Regions from separate parts of the Cytobacillus sp. T106 genome, predicted to be linked through region 2. Evidence: riboswitches for the same ligand, from Rfam matches in the RefSeq annotation. Region 2 holds a riboswitch; the other holds the start of a gene.
The links. A riboswitch is a leader RNA that binds a small molecule or an ion and turns the genes downstream of it on or off. The one in region 2 is predicted to bind thiamine pyrophosphate.

Region 1: another riboswitch for thiamine pyrophosphate. It lies ahead of ABU165_RS24245 (thiamine phosphate synthase); the one in region 2 lies ahead of thiM (hydroxyethylthiazole kinase).

Annotation. Positions count from the first base shown of each region.
Region 1 covers NZ_JBEUMK010000025.1:38,688-43,109, forward strand. Annotated here, with positions in the region: gene ABU165_RS24230 (hypothetical protein) at 1-285, shown strand; gene ABU165_RS24235 (DMT family transporter) at 471-1,397, opposite strand; gene ABU165_RS24240 (Lrp/AsnC family transcriptional regulator) at 1,582-2,076, shown strand; TPP riboswitch at 2,142-2,243, shown strand; gene ABU165_RS24245 (thiamine phosphate synthase) at 2,306-2,971, shown strand; gene thiO (glycine oxidase ThiO) at 2,955-4,106, shown strand; gene thiS (sulfur carrier protein ThiS) at 4,103-4,306, shown strand; gene ABU165_RS24260 (thiazole synthase) at 4,308-4,422, shown strand, end outside.
Region 2 covers NZ_JBEUMK010000007.1:18,616-23,037, forward strand. Annotated here, with positions in the region: gene ABU165_RS13870 (AAA family ATPase) at 1-1,746, shown strand, start outside; TPP riboswitch at 1,808-1,921, shown strand; gene thiM (hydroxyethylthiazole kinase) at 2,000-2,815, shown strand; gene thiD (bifunctional hydroxymethylpyrimidine kinase/phosphomethylpyrimidine kinase) at 2,816-3,649, shown strand; gene thiE (thiamine phosphate synthase) at 3,636-4,289, shown strand; gene ABU165_RS13890 (quinone oxidoreductase family protein) at 4,329-4,422, opposite strand, start outside.

The DNA.
Region 1 (4,422 bases), on a different contig from region 2:
ATGTGGTTAATATTAGGGGTTTTTGCAATAGTATTAACTGTTATAAATCTTTCTTTGTATGCAGCAGGAAAGGATTATAAGCTTGCTATGGCGATGGCATTATCATTTACAGCATTAACAATTTGCGCAGATTACAGTTATTTAACTCGGTGGGTAAATGCGGAAGATTGGGCGGCTTTATCGGATGTAATACCTGGTATGGCAAGGGCATTTTGGTTTCTGACAATTGTTTCTATCTTGCTAAATATAGCACCTATATTCTTAGAACGAAAACGTAAGAAATAATGACTTATTATGTAAGTCTTTATGTATGACTAACGGGTAAAAAAGAACGCTTGGAATATCCATAATCCAAGCGTTTTTCTATGCTCTTGCATTGTTATTTATAGTGCTGAACAAAGTGCATCTTAGTGTATATTTTACCTTTTCTAACAGTGGAGTAACTATTTACCTTTTTGTTCATCCCTTTTCTAGTCTATAGCTGTAAGGGAAGCTTCCGGTTTGCCGCGTAGGCTTTTTCTTTGCCGCTGTGCCTGAAGGCGGGTAAACAGATAGCAGCCAAGGATGACGATCATGCCTCCGAGAAACTGGATTGCTTCAAGCTTTTCTCCGAGCAGCAGAAAAGCCAGGATCGCAGTGAAAACAGGGTTGAAATTCAGGAACACTCCTGCGGTGACAGCCCCGATTTTCTGGACCCCTTTATTCCAGAGCACCATGCATACAACGGTTGAAATGAGCCCGGTATAAAGCATGGATCCTGCAAAGGACAGATCAGGATTTTTGATTTGGAGATCAGAATAGCTGAATGGAAGCAGGATGGCCAATCCGAAGACCCCTGAATAAAAGGTCGACATGATCGGAGTAGTATATTTGCCGGCCCACTTGCCGAGGACTGAATAGATTCCCCAAATGCACACCGCTGCCATCATCCATAAATCCCCTTTATTAAACGTCAAAGACAGCAGCATTTCCAGATGGCCTTTGGTAAGGACAAGCAGGACGCCGAAGAGTGAAAACATCATGGTCAGAATCTGCGGCAGGTTAATCCTGTCTTTTAGAAAGAGTGCTGAAAAAACGGCGATTGAAATAGCGTTAAGCGTTGAAATCAGTCCGACATTTGTGGCCGTTGTTTCTTCCAGCGCCCAAAATTGAAAGATATTGAACAGCACTACACCTGTGATGCCCATCAGAATCAGCGGGACAAGCGATTTTGCAGGAGGCAGAAGCTTTTTTTCCTTCCGCAGCACGATAGGCAACAGGAAGATCACAGCAATGATCCATCTAAATGCGGTCAAGGCCACAGGGGAAGCATGCTCCACAAGCGACTTGCCTACAACAAAATTCCCGCCCCACAGCAGGGAGGTGAGAAGCATCAGGCATACATATAAAGCTGGCATAGGAGCAGCTCCTTCGATAGTTATTGAATTAATTTTAACATTTTCTCTTTGTGTTTTAATGATTATTTCGTACAATAGAGTAAATTTGAAATTTTATTAAGAGCAATTGTGTTTTTTGTGAATGAAATTAAATTAAGGATAGACTTAAACGGAGTTGGCGGAATAATCATAAGGAGGCTGTAAGATGGAATCGATTGTGAACAAGGTGCTGGATGACGTGGACTTAAAAATCCTTGATCTGCTCCAGAAGGATAGCCAAATAAGCAACGCTGAGCTTGCCAGGAGGGTCAGCCTGTCTGCCCCCGCCATTCATGGGAGGGTCAAGCGGCTCGAAAATGAAGGCTATATTGAGAAGCAGGTGGCAATTTTAAGCCAGGAAAAACTGGGCTTTGATCTGCTCTGCTTTATTTTCATCAGCACTAACATCCATCAGGCGGAAAAGCTGGAAGCACTGGAGGGCACGCTGGTGGATATGGCTGAGGTGCTGGAATGCCACTGCCTGACAGGAGAATATGATTATATCTTAAAAGTGGCCATCAAAGACCGGAAAGGGCTGGAACGGTTCATCCGAAAGCTGAATCAGCTCGGGATCACGAAGATACAGACAAGCCTCTCCTTGAGGGAAGTCAAATATTCAACGGTACTGCCGATTCTGCCTGACGGAGAAAAAACAGTCTGATTCAGATTTCGGGTTCTCCCTGCTGATCGTGTATGCTAAAATAAAAGAGAACAATTGAATAATAGAATTATCACTAGGGGAGCCTGCAAGAGGCTGAGATCAAGCATTTGAGACCCTTTGAACCTGATCTAGTTCATACTAGCGTAGGGAAGTGTGCCGAACGGTTATAAAAAGTACATATTTTTTTAGCCATAGATCATTAATCAGCCACTTTCCTGCGCAATGGGGAGTGGTTTTTTTGCGTCGTTTACAAGGTTGGCCCAGCAGGGATAAACTGCAGCTCCACGCCATTTCTGCAGGACAGCCGGCGGAGGAATTTATCAGGATAGCTTCAAGCATCTCGCGGAATGTGGACTATATTCATATCAGGGAGCATCACCTGACAGCGGCTGACATCTACGAGATGGGGAGAATTCTGCTGGAAAAGGGAGTCCCGGGGGAGCAGATCATCATTAATAACAGAGTGGATGCAGCGGCCGCATTGGGAGTGAAGGGAGTCCAGCTCGGCTATCACAGTCTTCCGGTACGGGAAGTGCGGATAACATTCCCTGGCCTGCTCATCGGAAAATCCGTCCACTCAATTGAAGAAGCTGTTCAGGCAGAAGAGGATGGCGCAGATTATGTCATGTATGGCCACTGTTTTCCGACCAGTTCCAAGCCAGGTATGGAGCCAAGGGGCCTCTCCAGCCTTGAGGAAATGACAGGAAGGCTTTCTATTCCGGTGATAGCGCTCGGGGGAATTTCTCCTGACAATATGGAACAGGTGATAAGGGCCGGAGCTTCAGGTGCTGCTGTACTCTCGGGAATTTTTAAAGCCGTCAGTCCGGAGGAGGCAGCCGGCGCATATAGGGTTGCACTGAACCGGGGAGGAGGCAGATATGAAGAAAGTTTATGATGTGATCATTGCCGGGGGCGGCATTATAGGGTGCTCTATCGCCTATCAGCAGGCGAAGCTTGGCAAGCAGGTGCTCATTCTGGAAAAAAGGGAGCTGTGTTCTGAAGCTTCTTCTGCCGCAGCCGGAATGCTCGGTGCCCAGGCAGAAATAGATGAGAATCTATCAATGCTGAAGCTGGCCCTGAAAAGCAGGGCCATGTTCCCTGACATCATCCAGGAGCTTGAGGATCTGACAGGAATCAGCATCGGCCTTGTTAATGAAGGAATGATAAAAATTGCTTGGGATGATGTAGAGGCAGAGGTCCTTAAGAAGCAGGTCAGATTCCATAAAGAATGGGACGGACAGGTAAGATGGATGGCTCAGGCAGAAATCTGCGAAAGGGAACCTCATCTCTCCCGGGGGCTCGCAGGCGGCATGCTGATTCCGAATGACGGCCAGCTGAATGCACCGAACCTGGCGCGTGCATTTGCGGTGGGGGCAATGGCCCGAGGTGCAGTTGTGCTGGAAGGGACGGAGATCGAAGACTTCATATTTGATAAAGAATCCGTCGAGGGTGTGATGACCAGCAAAGGAAGTTTTTATGGAGAAACCGTGATTGCTGCCGCAGGTGCCTGGACGGGAGAGCTGCTGAAAAAGGCAGATCTTGAGCTTCCTATTTTTCCTGTGAAAGGGGAGTGCCTCTCGGTCATTCCTGAAGGGCCTTTGATACGGTCGACGATCTTTTCCGATTCTGGCGGGTATCTTGTGCCCAAGAAGGATGGCCGCCTGATCATAGGTGCAACAAGCTATGAAAATGAGTTCAATCCTTCCGTTTCGTTTGGCGGAGTCAGGATGCTGGCCGAACGGGCCTATAAGCTGCTGCCCCAGCTCGCATCGGCACGGTGGGAAAAGGCATGGGCAGGAATCCGGCCGCAGACAGGTGACGGCCTTCCCTATATCGGCTGGCACCCGGCCTATAAGGGCCTGTTCATTGCAGCCGGCCATTACCGGAACGGCATCCTGCTCAGCCCAATCACGGGAAAAATGGTTTCTGATTCTATTGAAGGAACCGCAGCCGCAGAGGATAAGGAGCTTTACAGAGAATTTGAGATTGAGAGAGGTTTGAAAAAAGTGCAGGAGGGGTGGATTCGTTGAAGCTTCATGTGAATAGCAGTGATATCCTGGTGCCTGGCACCGTCAAGTCGGTAGGGGATTTACTGGAACATTTGAAACTGAATCAAAAGGCGGCGATTGTAGAATTGAACGCCGCTATTTTGGAAAAAAGCCAGCATGCTGAAACAGAGCTTGCAGAAGGTGATCGCATAGAAATCGTACATTTTGTAGGAGGCGGATGAAATGCTGAAAATCGGAACATATGAATTTAACTCAAGGCTATTGCTCGGAACAGGGAAGTATCCGGATTATGAAACGCAGAAAATGGCGGTCAAAGCATCACATACAGAGGTGCTGA
Region 2 (4,422 bases):
TTCTATCATGGTTTATGGCTTGTCCGTTTTTATGAACATGAAAAGCAGAAAAAGAAAAAAGCTCTTCATTTGGCTAAACTGAAGAACTCTATATCAAAAATGAAACGCTGGGCAGCTCTTTCCCCGTCGAATTTCCGTCATAAATACTTGCTTTTAAAAGCAGAATACCGAAGGATTGCCAAGAGGGATTCCAATCTATTTAATATTTATGATGAAAGCATTCAGGAAGCCGAAAAGAACGGCTTCCTGCAGGATGCTGCCCTTGCAAATGAATGTGCAGGCCGATACTTTTCTGCGCAGGGATATAGCAGGATGGCAAGTTCCTTTTTCTCAGAAGCTTTTAAATGCTATCGGCTTTGGGGTGCAGAAGCCAAGGCTGATGATCTTCGGAAGAAGGTTAAAATTTCCTTACCGAAGGAACCGGAAACCAGTCATTCCATTCAGTTTGATGAGTATGCCCTTGTTTCCGCCGCCCAGAGCATATCCAGGGAAGTAGTGCTTGAAAATCTGCTGGCCCGGCTAATGGAGGTTACCATGCATTACAGCGGAGCAGACAGGGGGATTCTGCTCTTTAAACGGGATGGAATTTGGACGATCGGGGAGTATGCCGGTGGGGGTGAACGGCCAAAACGCTTCGAGCCGGTCCAAGGAAGAGAAATGCTGTCCGAACAGGCAATAGAACTTGCAGAGCTGAGCAGAGAAGGAATCATTCTTGATTATGCCTGTGAAAACAGTCTGATTTCAGGGGATCCTTATGTCAAAAGGATGCTGCTGAAGTCGCTCATTTGCCTGCCGATCCTGAATAAGGGTGAAGTAAAGGGTATGATGTACCTGGAAAACAACCAGATTTCGCATGCATTCACAAAAGAAAATCTCCGGGTTCTTGAATTGATTGCCTCTCAGGCAGCCATATCTTTGGAAAATGCAGATCTGTATGAGAGGATGGAAGCAAGGGTTGCCCGGCGGACCGAAGAGCTGAATGAAGCAAATATCCGCCTGGAGAGGGCCAATAAAGAACTCGACCGCTCAAGGCAGGCAAAGAACACTATATTATCAGACATCTCTCATGATTTAAGGTCTCCGCTTGCTGCCGTTAAGGGCTATATAGAAGCTGTGCAGGAGGGTATTGCCGAATCAGAAGAGCAAAAAAGAGAATTTCTTCAGCGAAGTGTCAGCCGCCTGAATGAACTGAATGTCCTGATCCGCGACTTGTTTGATCTTTCCCGTATGGAGGCTGGCCAAATACGGTTTGAGATGGATTATTTGCCCCTTGGCCAGATGCTGGTCAATATTAGGAAGCAATTTAAATTTGAAGCCGAAAAGAAAGGACTTTATTTTGTCCTGGATCTGGAAAACACGAATGTTGAGAATGTTCCGTTGGTGGAGGCAGATCCCGCCCGTCTGCTGCAGGCCTTCTCCAATCTGGTCTCAAACAGCATCAGGCATACAGAGACTGGCGGTTTGATCCTTAGCGCCAGGCTGGCATCCCAGGGCGGAAGTGTCAGGATATGCCTGTCAGATACCGGCAGCGGCATCCCGGCTGCAAGGCTTCCATTTATTTTTGACAGAAACTATACCAAGGCAAGCAGTAACAGCAGGACGGCCGGAAATGGCATCGGACTTTCGATTACAAGGGAAATCATCGCAAGGCATAATGGTAAAATTTGGGCCGAGAGCAATGAAGGAGAAGGGACTTCCGTTTTCATTGAACTGCCAATCTACCATTTTGCCGCAGAAATGGTTTAGTAAATGATTATCGCTTTACGCCGGGGACAAAAAAAGATACTATGTAATTGTCAATCTAATAAGCAACTACTGGGGGTGCCTGCGGAAAGCAGGCTGAGAGAAAAACTGGCCCGTTTTTTAACCCTTTGGACCTGATCTGGATGATGCCAGCGTAGGAAAGTAGCGAAGTGGAACTATTTGCTATATTTTTTATGCACAATTGCCAGGTCCTTTTCAGGGCCTGGCTTTTTTGCTGCTGAAAGGAGAAAAGGGAATGAATACAATAGAGATAGCAGTGATGCTGGAAAAGCTTAGGGCTGAAAAGCCGCTTGTACATAATATCACTAATATGGTTGTCACCAATTTTACCGCTAACGGCCTGCTGGCGCTGGGGGCATCGCCTGTCATGGCTCATGCTGCAGAAGAAGCTGCCGATATGGCCGGCATTGCAGGGGCGCTGGTCCTGAACATCGGCACTCTTACTTCCCCTGTGGTAAAATCTATGAAACTTGCGGGAGAATCAGCGGGCAGAAACTCAGTGCCGATCATCCTTGATCCGGTCGGGGCAGGTGCAACAGCTTACAGGACCGAAACAGGCAGAAACCTTCTCGAAGAGCTGCCGATCTCCATTTTGCGCGGCAATGCTGCCGAAATATCTCACCTTGCCGGAAAAGGAGGAGAAATTAAAGGTGTTGACGGCGGGGAAGCCGGCAACCCGGAAGAGACAGCCCTTCTTGCTGCAAAACTGTTCAACACCGTAACTGTTATTACAGGGAAGGAGGACATCATTTCTGATGGAATAACAGTTGTCCGGATCAGTGGCGGAAGCAGCCTCCTTACGAAAGTTACAGGAACGGGCTGCCTGCTGTCATCGGTGATAGGCGCTTTCCATGCAATTGAATCAGACTCACTGAAAGCCGCGGCGGCTGCGCTGGCTGTATACTCTGCAGCGGCAGAAATGGCTGCAGAAGCAGCGGGAAACAAAGGACCTGGAACCTTTCAAATAGAGCTGCTTAACAGCCTTGCCCTGCTTAAGGGTGAGGATCTTGAAAACAGGACGGACATTACTGTCCTCAAAGGAGAAATATAAATGAATATTAACAAAGCATTGACAATAGCGGGTTCGGACAGTGGAGGCGGAGCCGGAATCCAGGCTGACCTTAAGACCTTCCAGGAACTTGGTGTCTATGGCATGTCAGCACTGACAGCAATCACCGCTCAGAATACCACTGGCGTGCAGGCGGTCTTCCCGATGACGGCCGAAGCTGTAGGTAAACAGATAGAGAGCATTGGAAGCGACATGGGGACGGATGCTTTAAAAACGGGCATGCTTTTTGATGCAGACATCATTAAAGCTGTTTCTGCTGTTATCAGCCATTATCAATGGACAAAGGTGGTCGTCGATCCTGTGATGATTGCCAAGGGAGGGGCTAGCCTCCTGCAGGAAAGCGCCATGGCAGCCCTGAAGGAACATTTACTCCCGCTCGCACTAATCATCACCCCTAATATTCCTGAAGCAGAAGCAATAACCGGCATGAAAATCTCTTCTTTAGCCGAACGGAAAGAAGCAGCCAGGAGATTATGTGCGCTCGGCGCTCACAATGTAGTCATTAAAGGGGGGCATGAAACAGGAAATCAAGAAGCTGCTGCTGATTTGCTTTTTGATGGAAGCAGCTTTGATGTGTTTGAAGGCAGGAGGGTGGATACAGTCAATACCCATGGGACCGGCTGCACCTTTTCAGCAGCAATCACGGCAGGACTGGCGAAGGGGCTTTCTGTAAAGGAGAGTGTCCGGCTTGGAAAAGACTTCATCCAGGCAGCCATCGAAGATGATCTTCTCCTTGGGAGCGGCCACGGCCCGACAAACCACTGGGCATATAACAATAGACAGAAAGCAGAGGGCTTGGCATATGGCGCGAATTGACAGTCAAAGAATGAAAGAGCTGTTAAAGGTCTATTTTATCATGGGAAGCACGAACTGCACTAAGAATCCGGATATGGTTATGAAAGAGGCGATTAAAGGCGGGATCTCCCTTTTTCAGTACAGGGAGAAAGGGGCAGGATGTCTTGGCAGGCAAGAAAAATACGTGCTTGCAGAGCAGCTTCAGCGGATGTGCAGGACAGGGGGCATTCCTTTTATCATCAACGATGACATAGAACTGGCATGTGAAATCGGCGCAGACGGCGTCCATATTGGGCAGGAGGACGAGCCGGCCGAAGCAGTACGGGAGAAAATCGGGGATAAGATTTTGGGGGTATCTGCCCATACACTTGTGGAAGCGAACGAAGCTGTCAGGGCTGGCGCAGATTATCTGGGTCTTGGCCCCATCTATCCGACGTCAACAAAAGCAGATGCCAAGGCGGTTCAGGGAATGGCTCTCATACAGGAATTGAGAGAGTCTGCTATCACAATACCAGTTGTAGGAATAGGCGGAATCACACCGCACAATGCACGTGCTGTTATTCTGGCCGGGGCAGACGGCGTTTCTGTCATAACAAGCATCAGCCAGGCTGCAGATATAAAGGAAGCTGCTGCAAGCCTTAAAAGAAGTGTGACGATATAGAAGATTCATAGCCTGCAAATAGGTGCAGGCTATGAATCTTTAGTCTATTATCAGGACAGTTTTCCCCAGGCTCTGCCTGCTCTCTATCCTGGTATGGGCCTCCGCTGCCTCAGACAAGCTGAAAGTTTCTCCA